3 regions of the Lacticaseibacillus sp. YLM2-1 genome follow, and region 3 is predicted to be linked to each of the others. Evidence: predicted binding sites of a transcription regulator. Region 3 holds the regulator's gene; each other region holds the start of a gene.
What was found. Region 3 encodes NrdR, which represses ribonucleotide reductase genes. Its sites were predicted from a motif close to ACACNATATATNGTGT; they were not measured.
Positions count from the first base shown of each region.

Region 1: the regulator NrdR is predicted to act here: its motif matches at 2,630-2,645, upstream of nrdJ (ribonucleoside-triphosphate reductase, adenosylcobalamin-dependent).
Region 2: the regulator NrdR is predicted to act here: its motif matches at 3,900-3,915, upstream of pnuC (nicotinamide riboside transporter PnuC).

Region 1 covers NZ_CM152617.1:2,301,337-2,307,535, reverse strand. Annotated here, with positions in the region: partial or broken gene AC07KQ_RS11105 (hypothetical protein) at 1-9, shown strand, start outside; gene rpmG (50S ribosomal protein L33) at 136-285, shown strand; gene secE (preprotein translocase subunit SecE) at 305-475, shown strand; gene nusG (transcription termination/antitermination protein NusG) at 579-1,133, shown strand; gene AC07KQ_RS11085 (alpha/beta fold hydrolase) at 1,143-1,988, shown strand; gene AC07KQ_RS11080 (nucleoside 2-deoxyribosyltransferase) at 2,026-2,469, shown strand; gene nrdJ (ribonucleoside-triphosphate reductase, adenosylcobalamin-dependent) at 2,661-4,907, shown strand; gene AC07KQ_RS11070 (DUF4430 domain-containing protein) at 4,929-5,315, shown strand; gene AC07KQ_RS11065 (ECF transporter S component) at 5,312-5,884, shown strand; partial or broken gene AC07KQ_RS11060 (cob(I)yrinic acid a,c-diamide adenosyltransferase) at 5,859-5,954, shown strand; gene AC07KQ_RS11055 (IS30 family transposase) at 5,976-6,199, opposite strand, start outside.
Region 2 covers NZ_CM152617.1:1,241,027-1,247,225, forward strand. Annotated here, with positions in the region: gene sdaAA (L-serine ammonia-lyase, iron-sulfur-dependent, subunit alpha) at 23-889, shown strand; gene AC07KQ_RS06075 (histidine phosphatase family protein) at 992-1,675, shown strand; gene msrA (peptide-methionine (S)-S-oxide reductase MsrA) at 1,931-2,761, shown strand; gene AC07KQ_RS06085 (SDR family NAD(P)-dependent oxidoreductase) at 2,810-3,745, shown strand; gene pnuC (nicotinamide riboside transporter PnuC) at 4,007-4,738, shown strand; gene AC07KQ_RS06095 (deoxynucleoside kinase) at 4,814-5,542, shown strand; gene AC07KQ_RS06100 (transmembrane-type terpene cyclase) at 5,652-6,199, opposite strand, start outside.
Region 3 covers NZ_CM152617.1:1,740,974-1,747,172, reverse strand. Annotated here, with positions in the region: gene polA (DNA polymerase I) at 1-2,512, shown strand, start outside; gene mutM (bifunctional DNA-formamidopyrimidine glycosylase/DNA-(apurinic or apyrimidinic site) lyase) at 2,523-3,371, shown strand; gene coaE (dephospho-CoA kinase) at 3,368-3,970, shown strand; gene nrdR (transcriptional regulator NrdR) at 4,025-4,492, shown strand; gene AC07KQ_RS08475 (replication initiation and membrane attachment family protein) at 4,572-5,918, shown strand; gene dnaI (primosomal protein DnaI) at 5,918-6,199, shown strand, end outside.

The DNA of each region.
Region 1 (6,199 bases), 560 kb from region 3:
TTCGCCTAGGATCTTCCTACGATTATTCGGGATTGAATGAAGCCCAAGTTCTACGAAGAAATTATGGCTCACCCTCACTGCTTGCCATCTCCCCATAATCTTGGTAAGATATTGGACGTGACTGGAGGGAACATGATGACAGCTAAGAAAGTAGCACTTGCTTGCTCGGTTTGTGGGCAACGGAATTATTTTGTTCCCGAAAACCCAAAACGAACAGAACGATTAACCTTAAAAAAATTTTGTAAACACTGTGGCCGGGTAACGGTCCATCAAGAGACAAAGTAAACATGGAAGGAGCAGAATGATGAAATTTATCAAAAGTGTTTTCGCAGAAATGAAAGCCGTCACTTGGCCGACTGCTCGGCAAACGCGGCGTGATACCTTCACCGTCATCATGACTTCCATTATCTTTGCCATTTATTTTGCGGCAGTTGATTGGGTCATTAACATGATCTTTCAGGCTTTCCTATACTGATGCCTGACAAACCGCCAATTTTTTGGTATACTCTTGTCAGTGCAAAAACCGCCTTCGATGACGGTTTTTTATTTTGACTCAAAACACTTAAAGGAGACGCATTATGGCTGAAACAGTTACATCGGCAGAAAAACGCTGGTACGTGTTGCATACTTATTCCGGTTACGAGAATAAGGTGAAGACCAACCTTGAACAGCGGACTAGCAGTATGAACATGGACGATTATATTTTCCGTGTGGTTGTGCCTGAAGAAGAAGAACATGAACAAAAGAATGGTAAAGAGAAGATCGAAATGAAAAAGACCTTCCCTGGTTACGTGTTGGTTGAAATGGTGATGACTGATCAATCATGGTTCGTTGTTCGTAACACACCGGGTGTGACCGGCTTTGTCGGTTCTCACGGCGCTGGCTCTAAGCCTGCACCACTATTGCCTGAAGAAGTTGCCAATGTTTTGCATTCTATGGGTATGAGTACCCGTCACAATGACGTTGAATTCGATGTTGGCGAACCAGTGACGATTATTGATGGTGCCTTCACCGGTATGCACGGTAAAGTCACGGCAGTTGATAAGGAAAAGATGAAGTTGAAAGTTGTCACCGAAATGTTCGACCGCGAAGTTACCGCGGAACTGGATTTCGATCAAGTCGACAAGCTGTAGGCTTAGCTCATGAGCGGCTGGTTCTGGATCGTTGCGGCCATTGGTCTTGTCGTGGTTGTAGGCGGTCTGGCAGATTATTTGTTGCTGGCACGGCCGGGGTATCAACCGGTTCCGCTGGTGATGGATCCGGTACCTACTTTGTTTATTCCTGGGCACCTTGGCACACGCTATTCGTTTGGGCATATGCTCTGGCGGCTCCAGCGCCGTTATGGACTCAGCAAAGATGTTGTAGCGATTGTTGCGCCAGATGGCAAGGTGCATTTGCGTGGGCAGCTTAACCTAAATCATCATGCAGCAGTTCAAGTGTTGTTCACAGATAAGGCGGTGCGTCCAGCAGCTCAGTTGCATGGCTTGGAAAAGGTGATCACAGCGTTGCAAACGCAACAGGCGTTTGCAGAGGTGAACATTGTCGGCCATTCGATGGGTGGTGTCACAGCTGTCCTATATCTTTTGAGCAAGCCGACAGTGCCTGTCGCCAATCTAGTCACGATTGCTGCGCCGATGAATGATTTAGAGGTGGCGCAACGATCACCAATCTTAAATTGGCGGTTGACCCGCACCGGGCCGGAACATGCTGCACCGATTTATCAACAGTTTCAAAAGACAATTGGTAATTTACCGGCAAATCTGCGGTGGCTGAATATCGCTGGCGATTTACTAATTGGCGGCCGCCATGATGGTGAAGTGGCGATCAATAGCAGTTTTGCAATTCGCTATTTGGTCAAAGACCGCATCAAAGATTATACCGAGGTCGTGATCCGCGGCCCGCGGGCTGCACACAGCCTGTTGCATGAAAATCGGCTTGTCGATCACGACATTGTTGAATATTTATGGCAGCGGCAGCGTGATTTTTAGTGCTGCTGGTCACGTCACAAAAGTGGGAGGAAACTAAATGGCACAAATCTATGTCGCCGCACCATTCTTTGATGCGGCTCAAACAAAGCGACTTGATCAAGTCTTGGCAGCATTGCAGGTCAACAAGTCGGTGACCGGTGTTTTCTCACCCCGCGATGATACTAATAAAGCTAAATTGGAAGAAAATTCACCAGGCTGGCAGCGTCAGGTCTTTGGTGAAGACATTCAAGGCTTGCATCAGGCGACAACCATGGTGGCTATCCTAGATTATGTTGGCGATACGCCTGATCCTGGCACGGCTTTTGAAATCGGGTACGCCTATGCGCATCATATGCCGATCGTCGCCGTTCAAGTTGGCAAGATGCCAATGAACCTGATGTTAGCTGGCTCGATCACTTGTTTCGTTCAAGAAATTGCCGAGCTCAAGACGCTAGATTTAGCACATGTGCTGGTTCGACCATATGTTGGTCCGGTTTTCTAACTTGAACACATAGGAATCGTCGGAGACGTTTTTGCTCTGACGATTTTTTAATTTGCTCAGGATTTTCTGGAAAAGGCGAACGCACTGTCGGCCACCAGTTACCGTCATCTAACCAGTTGTTATTGTTAAATCTATATCTTGATATAAGCTTCATGAGGATATACCATATCTTGTATACAGGAGGTACGGATATGCAAGTTATGACGAAACCAATCACCTTGGCACCAGCTTTTATTGCCGAGGTTAAAAAAGAAATAAAACCACATTGGGGTGAACTTGGCTGGGTCACTTATAAACGTACTTATGCTCGGTGGCTGCCAGATGCTCAACGCACTGAAAACTGGGACGAAACCGTCAAGCGCGTGGTTGAAGGTAACATTAACCTTGATCCGCGCCTACATACAGCGAATCCTGATCCCAAGGTCGTTGAAACATTGCAAAAAGAAGCACGGAATCTTTTTAAACTGATTTATGGTTTGGCGGGCACACCTTCAGGCCGTAATTTGTGGATTTCCGGAACAGATTATCAAAAGCGCAATGGCGATGCCTTGAACAATTGCTGGTTCATCGCCATTCGCCCGCAACCTTATGGCCAATCACACATTGTGCCTGAAGATTATCCCGCCTCGCAGCCGGCTGTGTCGATGCCATACTCCTTCATGTTTGATGAACTGATGAAGGGCGGCGGCGTTGGGTTTTCGGTGACAAAGGATAATATTGCAAAGCTGCCACCTGTTGCGACCAAGCTTGAGTTGACGGTTGTGATTGGCCGCAATAGCGCGAGTTATGCTGATTCTTTGAAAATGGGTGCGGTTGACCGTGACGAGTGGGAAAAAGCACATGCCGGTGAACAGGCTGATCATTGTGCCTTGCCAGATACGCGAGAAGGTTGGGTGTTAGCCAACGCGAAAGTGATCGACCATCATTTTGCCGCGACTAATCCAAGCGGTCAGACAAAACTGGTTTTAGATATCACCAACATTCGGCCAAAGGGTGCACGAATTCACGGTTTTGGCGGTACTGCCTCTGGACCGATGCCATTGATTGAGATGTTATTGGATATCAATAAGTTGCTCAATGCTCGCGTTGGCCAACACTTGACGGCGGTGGATGCGACTGATATTGGTAATTTGATCGGTAAAACAGTCGTTGCTGGCAATGTTCGGCGCTCCGCTGAAATGTCACTCGGCTCAGCAGACGATGACGATTTTATCACGATGAAGCAGGATCAAAAGCAGCTTTATCATCATCGTTGGGCGTCGAACAATAGTGTTGCGATCAATACACAATTCGATGCTTACTCGCCGATTGCCCACGCCATTGCCAAAAATGGCGAACCGGGGATTGTGAATCTTGAACTGTCACGGCGGTTTGGTCGGATTGCTGATGGCGAAAATGCGGAAAATGATCCTGATGTTGAGGGTACCAACCCTTGTGGTGAGATTTCCTTGGCCAATGGAGAACCTTGCAATCTGTTTGAAGTCTTTCCAGTTGTTGCAGTTGAGCAAGGATGGAAGCTGAAACAGGCCTTCACATTGGCAGCACGATTCGCCAAGCGGGTGACCTTTAGTCATTATGACTGGCAGGTTTCGCGTGATATCATCAAGAAGAATCGGCGTATCGGTGTTTCCATGTCTGGTATTCAAGACTGGTTCCTGAATGACTTTGGCCGGCGGGTTGTGAGCGGGTTTGAGTCAGTCGTTGATCCGCAAACTGGCAAAATGGTCCAGAAACCGATTTACGATCCGGAAATTAAACAAGCCGTTGATGGCTTGTATCACACTGTGGTCAATGCCGATCAGGCTTACTCAGATGCTTTGGGCTGCGAACCGTCGCGAAAACATACAACGGTTAAACCTTCAGGGACGGTGGCGAAACTTGCCGGCGTTTCAGAAGGGATGCATTTCCATTATGCTGGTTATCTGATTCAGCGCATTCGGTTCCAAGGCAACGATCCGTTGTTGCCAGCTCTGCAGGCATGCGGTTATCACATTGAACCAGATGTTTACACGAAAGGCACGATGGTGGTTGAATTCCCAATTCGCGCCGCCCACGCTGATGATCCTGCCTTTGCCTCAGCCGGAACGGTGTCAATTGCTGAACAGATTGCCACGCAAGCATTTTTGCAGACGTACTGGTCTGACAACGCGGTCAGTTGCACGGTCACCTTCCAACCAAAAGAAGCCGATCAAATTGCTGGTTTGCTTTTTCAGTTTCGCCATGTCATTAAGTCGACGTCGATGTTGCCCTACGTAGGTGCTGGTTTCAAACAGGCACCTAAGGAACCCATTGATGTCAAAACTTACAAGCAAAAATGTGCCGCAATTCATGGTTCCGTTGCAGCTGTCTTTGCGGTTCAAAACGCGGATCATGATCAAAAGGACCTTGAGCTCGTTGATCAAACCGATTGTGCCGGTGGCGCTTGCCCAATTAAATAAAAAAGTGTGGAGGAGTTTATTTTGAAAAAAGTTTTACGTTCATTAGTGGTCTTTTTCGTTGCAATGTTTGTGCTGGCAGGGTGCAGCAGTTCTGGAAATGCGGCCAAAAGCAGCAGCAAGTCTAACCAGATTGTAGTGACTTATCAGTTGAAACAAAATGGCAAGGCTTTTGCCAAGAAAACGATTGAGCAGCCTAAAAAGTCGGTTGTCATGACTGGCTTGAAAAAAGGCTGGACAGTGAAGGCTTCTAAAGGTTTTATTACCGAAATTGCTGGCAAAAAGCAAAATGTTGCCAAAAAGACTTACTGGCTCTACACGATTAATGGCAAGATGCCCCAAAAAGGAGCGACAGAACAACCGGTCAAGAATCACGATAAAGTGGTGTTTGACCTGAGTGTCACCAAATGAAGCCGCAGCCATCAGTAACAAAGCCATCGCCTGTTCGGGCGGTGGCTTTGCTTGGTCTATTGACCGCTTTATGTACGGTTTTGCGGATTGTTAAAGTCCCTATTCCGAATGTGCAGCCTGTCACTGATATTTTAATGATTGTTACGCTGTTGCTCGGCTTTCGCTGGGGCTTCAGTTTGACCATGAGCACCTTGATCGTGTCCAATTTATTTCTTGGCTTTGGACTCTGGACACTGCCGCAGATTGTCGCTTATGCGTGCTGCATGGTAATTGTGATTGTTATGGTAACTATTTTGCCAGTTATTCGTCGCCGAATTTGGCTGCAAATCGGTCTTGCCGGCTTGCTAGGGTATCTATACGGCTTCATTGTCAGTTTAGGCATGGCGGTGATTGGCAGTTTGAATGGTCTCGGCTTTTGGGCGTACTATGTGAGTGGGTTACCGTTTGACACGTATCATGCCATCGGTAATCTAGTTTTTTACCCGATCGTACTCGCCATTTTACGGCAGGGCTTGCAACGTTTTGATCGAGGAGGCGCACATTTTGAAACTTTACACAAAAGTCGGTGACCATGGTGCCACTAAACAGATTAACGGGAAAAAGGTACCGAAGTTTTCTCCGCAGATTGTTGCATTAGGTGCCTAGATTGCAATAATAAAGTTACCACCTAGAAAGAGGCTTGCTCACTGCTTGAACTGGGGTTTGCCAACGGAGACATTTTCTAGGTTTGTTATTGATAAGCGCTGTGGCTTGTTGAATATCGGTCTCTGAAACCTGATCAAACTGTGTTCCCTTCGGGAAATAGTAGCGAAGTTCTCGATTGAACCGTTCATTTGTGCCCCGTTCATTCGGGTGATAGGCGTGGCAAAAGTAAACCGGTATCC
Region 2 (6,199 bases), 500 kb from region 3:
TGTTTTGATAAAGGAGTCGCCTATGTTTTATACCGTCAAAGAATTGATTGAACAAAGTCACGCGTTTCCATCTGTTGCTGCGTTAATGGTGCATACCGAGGTTGAAAACTCGACACGGACGGAGGCACAAGTTCGCCATCTTATGAGCCGCAATCTGGAAGTGATGGAACGATCCGTCAAAGAAGGCATCGCCGGTGTCAAAAGTGTTACCGGTTTGACTGGCGGCGAGGCGAAGAAATTAGACGCTTATGTCACCAGTGGTCAGTTCATGAGCGGCAAGCCGATCATGGAGGCTGTTCGCAATGCGGTTGCTGTCAACGAAGTCAATGCCAAAATGGGTTTGATTTGTGCGACACCAACAGCAGGCTCAGCTGGTGTTCTGGCTGGCGTTTTGCTTGCCATGCGCGATCGGTTGCATCTTAGTCACGATCAACAGTTGGATTTCCTTTTTACAGCCGGTGCGTTTGGCTTGGTCATTGCCAATAATGCCGGGATTGCTGGTGCAGAAGGCGGCTGCCAAGAGGAAGTCGGCTCAGCGAGTGCAATGGCGGCGGCCGCGTTGGTGACAGCTAATGGCGGGACGGTGGAGCAAGCAGCGACCGCGGTTGCGATTACCTTACAGAACATGCTCGGGCTGGTGTGCGATCCAGTCGCTGGCTTGGTCGAGGTGCCGTGTGTAAAACGCAACGCGCTGGGCGCCAGTCAGGCGATGATTTCCGCTGACATGGCGTTGGCTGGTTGCATCAGTGTCATTCCGGCTGATGAAGTGATTGAGGCGGTGAATCGCGTTGGGATGCAATTACCGGCGACCTTACGGGAAACAGGCGAAGGCGGTTTAGCAACCACCCCAACTGGATTGCGTTTGAAAGCGGAAATTTTCGGTAAATAATCATTGTCAGTCTTGGCTATTTCAGGGCGTGATATTTGTGGAGATGCCCCAAGCTGGGTGTTAGCGTCAGTTGCAGTTTAAACGGAAACACAGGAGGAGCTCGTGATTCATTTCTATATTGTTCGTCATGGGGAAACAGCCGGTAATGTCAGCCAGTTAATTCAAGGTATCACCAATTCGCAACTCAATGCGCGTGGCCGTAAACAGGCATTGGCTTTGGGCCGCGGGTTGCGGGCAAGCGGTTTGATGATCGACCGAGTCGTTGCCAGTGATCTGCTTCGAGCACAGGAAACTGCGCAACAAATTTTACTGGGCATGCAGGTAAAGCTGGCAATTGAAACCGACAAAGGACTGCGTGAAGAAAATGATGGCGTTTTTGAAGGACGATCGTTAAAAGATGTTTCACAGGAGGTTTTTGGTGTTCCGGATTATCACATTCTTGTGCGCAGCGGTAAAATGCCGCTGGAAGCGATTCCTGATGGGATACACGCAGCTGATGCAACTAATCAAGCTGAGAATACGCAACAAGTGGTTTCTCGGTATGATTTTGCCATGCGCCGAATTGTGACAGCCGCAGAAGCTGCGAATGAGACCAATGTGTTGGTCGTCAGCCATGGCACGGCCAGTCTCCTGTGGTTGCGAGCGCATGGTGGCGATTTGCCAAATCGGACCGAACTCACGAATGCCAGTGTTAGCAAGGTTACCTATGACAACGGGCGATTTAAGGTTGACTGGATGGACAACACTGAGTTTCGTGATCAGGGATTAAAAGAAGAATTATCGTAAAAATATTGGGAAAGCATCTGTAGGCAAGACGGCTATGGATGCTTTTTTAGGTGCACAGTTGTCTATATGTTAGGTGGCTCGGTTAAGTTCATCAGAGTAAAAAGATTGTGCGCTATCGAAATTCACCATTCGCGCGTATACTTGTCCTTAAGATATGGGCCATCACAGTTTTTGTGACCGTGATAACTTAGTAAAAATAGACAAGCTTATTCATCGTCGTTAAGTTGATAAGCACATTCAAAAGGAGCTGGTGACATGGAGCAAGACGTATTTTTAGCTAAGGTGACTAACTTGATGCTTGCACCGAGAACGCGTGCATTTGAGCGCGAACAATTGCGCCAGGCCAAACATTTGGTAGAGGCCGGGCGACCAGTGGCGGAAGGCTGGGCGCAACTTGAATCATCTTTGCGGCCATTGGCGATGCGTGATAACCTGACCCCGGATGTGGCTGACTTTTATCGAGCGGAGACCGGTGATCCAGCAGGGGCTGTGCAGACAGATTTGAGTGCCCATTTTGATCGCGACATGCCGTTTCAGGAGCGGGCCATTTTTGCTGGCGGTTGTTTCTGGTGTATGGTTGAACCATTCGTCGATTTGCCTGGTATCACCGCAGTCACTTCGGGGTACACTGGCGGGCATAGCGCACATCCCACGTATGAACAAGTGATCGGCGGCTATACCGGGCATGTTGAAGCCGTTGAAATTATTTTTGATACCCGCAAAATGAGCTACGCGGCATTAGTGGCGCTTTATTTTCAGTTAACTGATCCGACTGATGCACTGGGGCAATTTCAAGATCGCGGCAGTCAATATCGTCCTGTGATTTTTGCCAAAGACGATACGCAACGCCAGATAGCGGAAGCGGCTAAGGCTGAATTGGCTGCTTCTGGGCGTTATTTGCGGCCAATCATCACTGCAATTGAACCTGTTGCGACTTTTTGGCCAGCCGAGAACTATCATCAAGACTTTTATAAAAAGAATCCGAAGCGCTACCAGATGGTTGAACGGACGCGCCGCCAATTTCTTCAATTTCAGCGTGCACAAGGCAACCTGCGGGTGATGTTGAAACGGCGTAAAAACGCATAAATTCTTGCAGTCAAATGGCAGTTGTTGTTGAAACGGAGGTAGTGGCCTATGCGGGAACCGATACGACATTGGACGCAAAAGAATATGCCTGATCTTCACGGCAGCTATGCGGTGGTAACAGGTGGTACCAGCGGAGTTGGGTTTGCAATGAGTGCTGCTTTGTTGCGGCACGGGGCGACGGTGATCATCGTTGGCAAACAGGCATCAAAAGGCGTCACTGCTGCAGCCAAGTTAAGGGCGCAAACCGGTCAACAAAATGTCACGTTTATGGGCGCTGATCTGGCGGATCAAGCAGCCACTAAACACTTAGCCAACCGCCTGCTGAGGATGCTTCCTAAGCTGGATATTTTAATCAATAATGCCGGTGTGATGATGCCCGCTAAACGTACCTTGACCCGTGACGGTCTCGAGCTGATGTGGGCAGTGAATTATTTTGCCGGATTTATCTTAACAATCGAACTGATGCCGCTACTATTGCGATCGGATCATGCCCGTGTGGTTAACGTTGCCTCAATCGCCATGGGTCGACCACATTTGACCTTTAATCAGTTTGATGGCCATGACTATCGCCCTTGGACGATTTATACGACTACCAAGCTGGCGCAAGCGATGATGGTGGTTAAGCTCAATCAGCTATTGACAGAGGCAGGACAGTCGGTGACCGTGACTGGCTCAAGTCCGGGATTAGCCGCAACGAGTTTGAAAACAATCAGCTCAAGGAAAACTGCGTGGTTGATGCGAATGGGTGCGTTGAGTTTTCGCTTGCTGCCGTTTCTCCGGCAGTCGCCAGATCAGGCGGCATTGCCAGCACTGTACGCCGCAACTGATCCCAATGCGCAAGGCGGCGTGATTTATGCACCACATGCATGGCGTGGTTTGCGAGGTTACCCGGCATTATGGGCTTGGAATCAGCGGCCCGAATTACACGATCAGAAGTTGCTTGATCGTTTATATCGGGCTTCACGCAATGTAACTGGTGTATGACTGCCATTTTGGGCACGTTAGATTTTCTAAGAAGCGACTTTGCTAATGCCCCAAAAGCATCATTTCTGCTGATCCCATGCTATTTTTGCTGTGATTAGCGTTGTGTAAGCGGTTCACCTAAAATGGCACATGTAGTGGTGAGTACACTCGCTAACACCAATATATTGTATATTCAAGACTTACATTTAAAAAAATTTGTTGCATAATAGAGCATGGTCGTTGTCAATGCAACGAAAACGAAAGTTTAAGGGAGTCTTGTTTGTGCAAACATCTGGGAATTATTTTAGTTGGTTGATGCATCAGTTGAAGGGGTGGCCGCAGCAGAACTATTATTTGTTCTGGTTTGCTTTTGGGTGTCAGTTGATGACCCTTGTAGATGCTAAGATAACCCCCGTGACTATCATTACTTTTATTGGGACAACTTTGGGTGTGCTTTGCGTCTTGGCCATTAATGCCACTAAAGCAGTCAATGGGTGGTTAGGTCTTTTGAGTGCCGCATGTTTTATCTATGTCGGCTTTATCGCCCGCAATTATCTATCAATGTTTGAACAGCTAGCCTATGTGGTGACACTTGATTTGCCAGTTTTGATTAGCGTTCGGACTTGGAATGATGATACTAAGAACAACTTGAAGACATTCAATGCCCAGAAATGGATGCTGTCAATTGGCTTCACGTTGATTGTGTGGGCGGTCAGCGCCTATTTGATCGGCCAGTTTACCAATGATCCGCGGCCAATTTTTGATGGTATGGCTTTTGCGATTTCATTGACTGGTGGGATTGTTTGCTTCCTGCGATACAACAATCAATACTTCTGGTGGTTGTTCAGTGGCGTGGCTCAGCTCGTTTTATGGGCCATTACTTTTGCGCAAGGGGATGCCAGTTTAGCGATGGCGATTAATGCCAGCATTTACGTCATTAATGATATTTTGGCCTTCACGGTTAGTCCATGGTTCAATCGGGGCCGCAAGCAGCTGGGTCTAAAAACGATCTAAGTGGTGCTTTAGCTGTGTTTGTGGTAATGTTTGTTGTTGGCGCAACATAATAAACATAATTGAGGAGCGAGATCTGTGATCTACATTTTAGGCAGTATTGGTGCAGGAAAAACGTCGCTGACAAAAGTTTTGTCAGAAGATATGCAGGCACCGGCATATTATGAAGATGTTGAAGGTAATGGCATGATCGCCAATATGTTGCAAAAATTTTATGGTGCAGGCGTTGAGAGTCGTAAGCGAACCGGCGCGATGTTGCAGATTGCATTTCTCACGTTCCGTTACCAGCAATTGAAGAAGGCTGTGACCCAAGAAAACGCGATCATGGATTCTTCGCTTGAATCAGACTTCGTGATGGCCTCGCAGTTGCATAAACACGGTGAAATTGATGATGTTGATTTCAACGTTTATGTGACACTGTCTCAAGAGATGCAAAGTAATGTCAATGGCAGTCCTTGGAACGGTTTTCCTGATCTAGCAGTTTATCTGAAAATTGATCCAGATCACGAAATTGACGAAATTCAAAGTCGTGGTCGCGATATGGAAGATATTCGCGAAAAGCCGGAGTTGGTCGATTACTATCGGCGTGTCAACACAGCTTATCGTGATTGGGCGAAGGGTTATACGCGCTCGTCTATGATTACAATTGATCGTGATCGTTATGACTTTATGCACTCAGCAGCTGACCGTGCCAGTGTGTTAGATCAAATTGAAACCAAGCTTGTTGATCTCGGCAAATTATCCCCGCAAGCGTTTGATGCGTTGCAAGCGCAACATGCAGATGGGCCGATTTCTAAGTTTGCATGATTTCTAGTTAAATTGTTAAAAAAGAACGGCCTGTGCAATCATCAGTTTTTCGGGAATTGCGCAGGTCGTTTTTTAATTGGTGGACATTGGGGACACCATCGGTAAGCGGCTATTTTGGTGCAATCAGCTTTTGCTTGACCATTAACAAAATGATATACAGAATATCAAAAATGGCACACAGAATACCAAGAGTCAAAACAAGCGGATTTGGTTCGATAACTCCCATCAGGATTGTCGGGGCTAATGTTCCAATAAACTTTGTGATACCAATAGCAACTGACTGACCTTCAACACCGTGCCGAATGAATAACATGTTTAAAAATAATATCGACATCAGTAGATTTTGAAGATAGGCTGACAGCCGTGCTCCTGTGTGAACACCAAAATAATTGAGTAAAAGTATCTGGACGATAAATGAAACGACTAAAACAAAGATGCCTAGTAATCGATAGTGATTTTGAAGTTCTACTGGCTGGTATTTCCTACCATATTTGAAGTAAGTGACAACAATCAGGACATCGCACAATGCCCAAATAATATTGATGACGCTTTGTGCTGAAGAACCGTTTGGATGAATAAAACCATTGATACCATAAGTTGTTTCCCAAGCAATGTTTAATCCTAATGCCCATAATGGCATACCGTAAGTATGTTCTT
Region 3 (6,199 bases):
CAACATGCTCGAGATTGTTTTAAAGGCAGTCCAACCAGATGCCGCTTTAGTAGCATTTGATGCAGGCAAGACGACTTTTCGCACAGCCAAATATGCTGATTACAAAAGTGGTCGCGCCAAGACACCGAGCGAATTGCTGGAACAATTGCCTTATATCAAGGAATTGTTGGATGACATGGGCATCGCGCATTATGAATTAAAGGATTACGAAGCCGATGACATTATCGGCACAATGGCTAAGCGTGCGGATGAGGCCGGCTGGGAAACGACGATTGTCACTGGTGATCGCGATTTGACGCAGCTGACGACCGATCGGACCACAGTTCAAGTGACAGTGAAGGGTGTCAATGAGCTTGAAGCCTACACCCCAGCACATGTCAAAGAAAAGCTTGGCATCACACCGGCTCAAATTATTGATCTCAAAGGTTTGATGGGTGATACCTCGGACAACTATCCTGGGGTGACCAAGGTCGGTGAAAAAACAGCTCTGAAATTGCTCAATCAATACGGAAGCATGGAAAACCTCTATGCTAATGTGGATGACATGAAAAAGAGCAAGCTTAAAGAGAATTTGATCAACGATAAAGATAACGCTTTCTTAAGCAAACAGTTGGCAACGATCGATCGCGATGCACCGCTTACTGTGGACTTAGCGGATGTGACATATGCTGGACCGGATTTAGACAAACTCCGGGACTTCTATACAAAAATGAATATGAATTCGTTGCTCAAAAAAATCGGTGGCAGTGTCGCTAAACCTGTTCAGGCGGTTCATTTTTCCGTACTGGATGAGCAATCGATTCTTGCACTCACCAAGCTGACCGAACCTCTGACTTTTGAGATTGAAATGCTCGAGGATAATTATCACGTGGCCGAACAAATCGGTTTCTTTATTGGCACTAAGGAAGAAACTTACGTGAGTACCGATGTCACCTTGCTGACGCTGCCAGCGGTTAAACGGTGGCTGGAAGATGCCAAACGCGATCTGACAGTTTTTGATGGCAAACGAAACATCGTTGCCGCTAATCGACTCGGCGTTAAATTACCGGATATCGCTTTTGACGTGTTATTGGCGTCCTATTTGATTAATCCTGACGAAAACAGCAATGATTTGGGTAAAATCGCTGAAGATCACGATTATCATGACTTGCCGCGTGATGAGGATATTTATGGCAAAGGCGCCAAACGGCAAGTGCCAGAAGACGATAAGCTGTTTGGCCAGTTTGCTCGCAAGTCTGATGCTTTGTTCGCATTGCGGCCTGATTTGACCGGTGATTTGGAAAAACAGGAACAAACGGACTTATTCACTGATATGGAAATGCCGCTTTCTCGGGTTTTGGCAGAAATGGAAATTCAAGGGATTACCTTAAATGCTAAAACACTGAAGGCTATGGGCACTGAATTCTCACAAAGCATCAAGATTTTGGAAGAAAAAATCTATGCAGAAGCTGGCGTGAAGTTCAATTTGAACTCACCAAAGCAGCTCGGCGAAATTCTTTTTGAAAAATTGAATCTGCCTGTGATCAAGAAAACGAAGACCGGTTACTCGACAAGCGTTGACGTGTTGAACGAATTGAAATCGGCAAGTCCGATTGTGCAGGACATTTTGGATTATCGCGGCTGGGCAAAATTGAATTCGACTTATGTTGTCGGCTTGTTGAAGGCGCAATTGCCTGATCATAAGATTCATACCCGCTATTTGCAGACTTTGACGCAAACTGGCCGATTGAGCTCAGTTGATCCTAACATGCAGAATATTCCTGCTCGTGATGAAGGTAAGATTATTCGCAAGGCCTTTGTACCGTCACATGAAGGTTGGCAAATTTTTAGTTCTGACTATTCCCAAATTGAGTTGCGGGTGTTGTCGCATATTTCCGGGGATGAGAATATGCAGGAGGCGTTTAAACATGGCGTCGACATTCACGCCAACACTGCGATGAAGATTTTTGGCCTGAGTTCGCCAGATCAAGTCACACCTGATATGCGGCGGCAAGCCAAGGCAACTAACTTCGGTATTGTGTATGGCATTAGTGACTATGGTCTATCCCAAAACATTGGCATTTCCCGTAAACAGGCAAAAGCGTTCATTGATGGTTATTTTGATCAATATCCTAAGGTTCATGATTATATGGATGCGATGGTCAAGAAGGCGCGTGAAGACGGCTATGTCGAAACCCTGTTCCATCGGCGGCGCTATCTGCCACAAATTCACTCACGCAACTTCAATCTGCGTAAGTTTGCCGAGCGGACCGCTATGAATACGCCGATTCAGGGTAGCGCTGCGGATATTATCAAGGTAGCCATGATTCGCATGCAAAAGGCCTTGGATGAGGCCGGTTTGCAAGCTAAAATGCTTCTACAGGTTCACGATGAACTCATCTTCGAGGCACCTGAAGAAGAAATTGTCCAGCTTAGCGAGCTCGTGCCCAAAGTCATGGACTCAGCAGTTCACCTTGATGTGCCATTAAAGGTTGAAAGTCATTATGGACCAACTTGGTTCGACGCTAAATAAGGAGATTTCAATGCCTGAATTACCTGAAGTGGAAACAGTTCGCCGCTCGCTTCTGCCGTTAGTCAAAAATAAAGTCATTACTGCCATCAACACTAACTGGGAGAAAATCCTGATCAATGGGTTGGCGACTTTTCAAAAGGAAATTGTCGGCAGTGAGATCACGACCATTGATCGGCGCGGCAAGTATCTTTTGATGCGCCTCAGCAATGGTGAAACGATCATCAGCCATCTGCGTATGGAAGGGCGTTACTATGTTGTCAAAGATGCAAACACACCTTTTGATAAGCATGATCACGTCACGTTCACATTTCAGGATGGTAGTCAGTTGCGGTATCGGGATCTGCGAAAGTTTGGGCGGATGCGGCTGATCAAAACCGGGCAGGAGGATCAGGTCACAGCACTTGCTAAACTTGGGCCGGAACCAACGCCAAGCACGTTTGACGAGACTGAGTTTGCCCGGCGCCTGAAACGCCATCATAAACCGATCAAGTCGGTTTTGCTCGATCAAACCGTGGTAGCGGGCGTGGGTAATATTTATGCTGACGAGGTATTGTGGTTAAGCCAACTGAATCCGCTGCAGCCAGCTGATACCTTGAAATCTAAAGAAATCAAAACACTGCATGACGCGATTATCCAAGAATTAAACGCAGCCATTGCGGCAGGCGGCACCAGCGCGCATACGTATGTTGATGCAGAAGGCAATCGCGGTTCTTTTCAAAATGCCTTGCACGTCTATGATCGGGAAGGTACCCCGTGCGATCGCTGCGGCACGACGATTGTCAAAATTAAGGTTGGTCAGCGCGGAACCCATTACTGCCCACACTGTCAGCCATTACATCAAAGGAGGCGGCCAGCGTGACTTATCTCTTGGGGTTAACCGGTGGCATTGCATCGGGGAAATCGACGGTAAGCCGCACTTTCAAAGCCGCTGGGTTTCCGGTGGTGGATGCTGATGTCATTGCCCGCCAGATCGTCGAGCCTGGGCAGCCTGTTCTTGCGCGCATTGCTCAAGCTTTCGGTCCTGAAGTGCTGCGCGCGGATGGCAGCCTAGATCGCGCCAAGCTGGCCGAGATTGTTTTTTCCCAGCCAGGCAGAATGGCAGCCTTGAATCAGATCAATCGGCCTTATTTGCGCGAGGCCATCAGTCAGGCACTTGCACAGGCAAAAGCCGGTGGGGCCGCCATCGTTGTCGGCGACATTCCTTTGTTGTATGAGGCCGATTATGCCGATGACTTTGACGGTGTTGCGGTTGTGAGCGTTGATCCCAATATCCAACTATCGCGTTTAATGGCACGAGACGGACTCTCAGAGGCTGATGCGGAGGCTCGAATTCAATCGCAAATGCCGTTAGCGCAAAAGGCAGCATTGGCAGATTTTGTGATTGATAATAATGGGACTCAAGAGGCAACCATTGCCCAAGCCAATGCCTTGATCCACCGGCTGCAACGGCTATCATAAGCGGCTTACGCGTGCTATAATAAGCTATCAAACTTTGATTAAGAGGGTGGAGTCGTGCAATGTCCCCATTGCCATCATAATAGTTCGCGAGTTGTCGATTCCCGACCAACAGACGGTGGCCGTGCGATTCGCCGCCGTCGCGAATGCGAAAATTGCGGGTTTCGGTTTACAACCTTTGAACGGGTTGAACAAACCCCGCTGTTAGTGATCAAAAAGAATGGTACACGTGAAGAATTTAATCGTGAGAAGATCCTAAAAGGACTTATTCGGGCCGCTGAAAAACGGCCTGTTACCATGGAACAAATGCAAAGTATTGTCGATTCGGTCGAAAATCAGTTGCGTGCGATTGGTGAAAACGAAGTCTCCAGTCAGGCGATCGGTGAGTTTGTCATGTCTAAACTAGCCGATGTCGATGACGTTGCCTATATCCGTTTTGCCAGCGTTTATCGACAGTTTAAAGATATGTCCGTCTTCATGCAGGAACTGCAGGACATGATGAAGAAAGAAAAGACCAAGAAGTAAAGATCATCGCAGCTGAAAATGGTAAACCGGACCTGAGGCAAATGTCTCAGGTCCGTTGTCTGAAAAGAGGTGAAAGTGCATGCAACGTCCTGATACATTTAGTCCACAGGCAGGGTTTGTGTTAACAAAAGCCGGTCATTTGAGTGATTTTGACGAAAAAGTGGCAATTTCACTCTATCAGCCGCTCATCGGGCCGATTGCGATGGCATTGTATCTGAGCCTGTGGCAGGAAGTTAAAGATCGCGCACTAGTGACTGATCGACGTCTGCAATTATGGCTGCTGGATTTATTAGATATTGATATTGATCAATTATTCAATGCGCGTGTCAAACTGGAGGCGGTCGGGTTACTGCGCACTTATACGCAAGTCGACTCATTAGGGCGGTACTACGCTTATGAGTTGTATGCACCGGTGGCACCTGATGCCTTTTTCAAGGACGATCTTCTCGGGTTGCTCCTATACGACAAAGTCGGGGAAAAAAGATACGATGAGCTGGTTGGCCAATTTAGCCTCAAACCAGTGCGCAGACCTGAATGGCAGGAGATTACAGCCAGTTTTCTCGATGTGTTTCGGTTTGATCATGATTTGAGCAAGGAACCACCAGCAGTGGTGGCAGCTAAATCAGATATGACGCAAAAAGAAGCTACGCGGCCACGGCTTGGCACAGGCGGCGGCTATGATTGGGCATTAGTCAAAGCGATGCTGGCGAATAGTAATATTCAAGCGGGGCAACTCGCCACGCATCAGGAAGCGTTGTATCAAATCGCCGGTTTTTACGGGATTCAACCGCCGGATTTTGCTCGCTTGATTAGTCGCGCCACAGATGTCATGACTGGCAAAATTAATTTGAGTCAATTGCGGCGCTTAGCTGAACAAGGCTACACCCGAGCACAACCACATGCGCAGCCGACGACCACGACGGCGCCGCCAAAAGTGGCATCAGCCGACGAAGCTTTGTTGCAAAAAGCCAAAAGTATGCCGCCGCGCCAATTCTTAACCGCGGCCAAGCAGGCAAAAAATGTCCGAATGTACCCGGCTAACAACGAGTTACGTGCCGTTCAGCAGCTGAGTGAGCGGAATGTGTTCGATGCGCCGACGATCAATATTTTGATTGATTATATTTTACGAACCAATGACAGTATCAATCAGGCATTGCTTGATGCAATTGCTAATAGTTGGCTGAAAGCTAATGTGACCAGTCCAGAGGCTGCTTTGAAACAGATAAGTGACTTTGAAAAGCAGAAGGCCAGTGGCCAAAAACGGCGTCAAGGCAGCGCCAAAGGTCCGCGGCAGGAGAAGTTGCCAGATTGGGCACAAGAAGGTTACCAGCCTGAAAAGAAAAAGGTGAGCGATGCTGACCGCGAGAAACTAGCAGCCCAATTGGCGAAACTGCGTGAACTCGGTGATAAAGGAGGCGCGAACTGATGGAAGATATGCGGAAACGAATTGCCATGTTGATGGATTCTCGACAGTGGCGGGATCGTTATTTCAAGATGGTCAAAGAAGCCTTGCAGGACCCTGAAGTTCAGGCTTTTCTAAAACAACATACCGGCGAACTCGCCGATGATGCGATTGATCGCGGAACCGCGAAGATCTACGAATTTGTCAGCGAACGAAACAAAATTGCTCGCGGCGAATTACCATTGGCACCGGGGTATAAGCCGACCCTGGTGGCAGCTAACGGTTTGATTGACGTCGCGTATGAA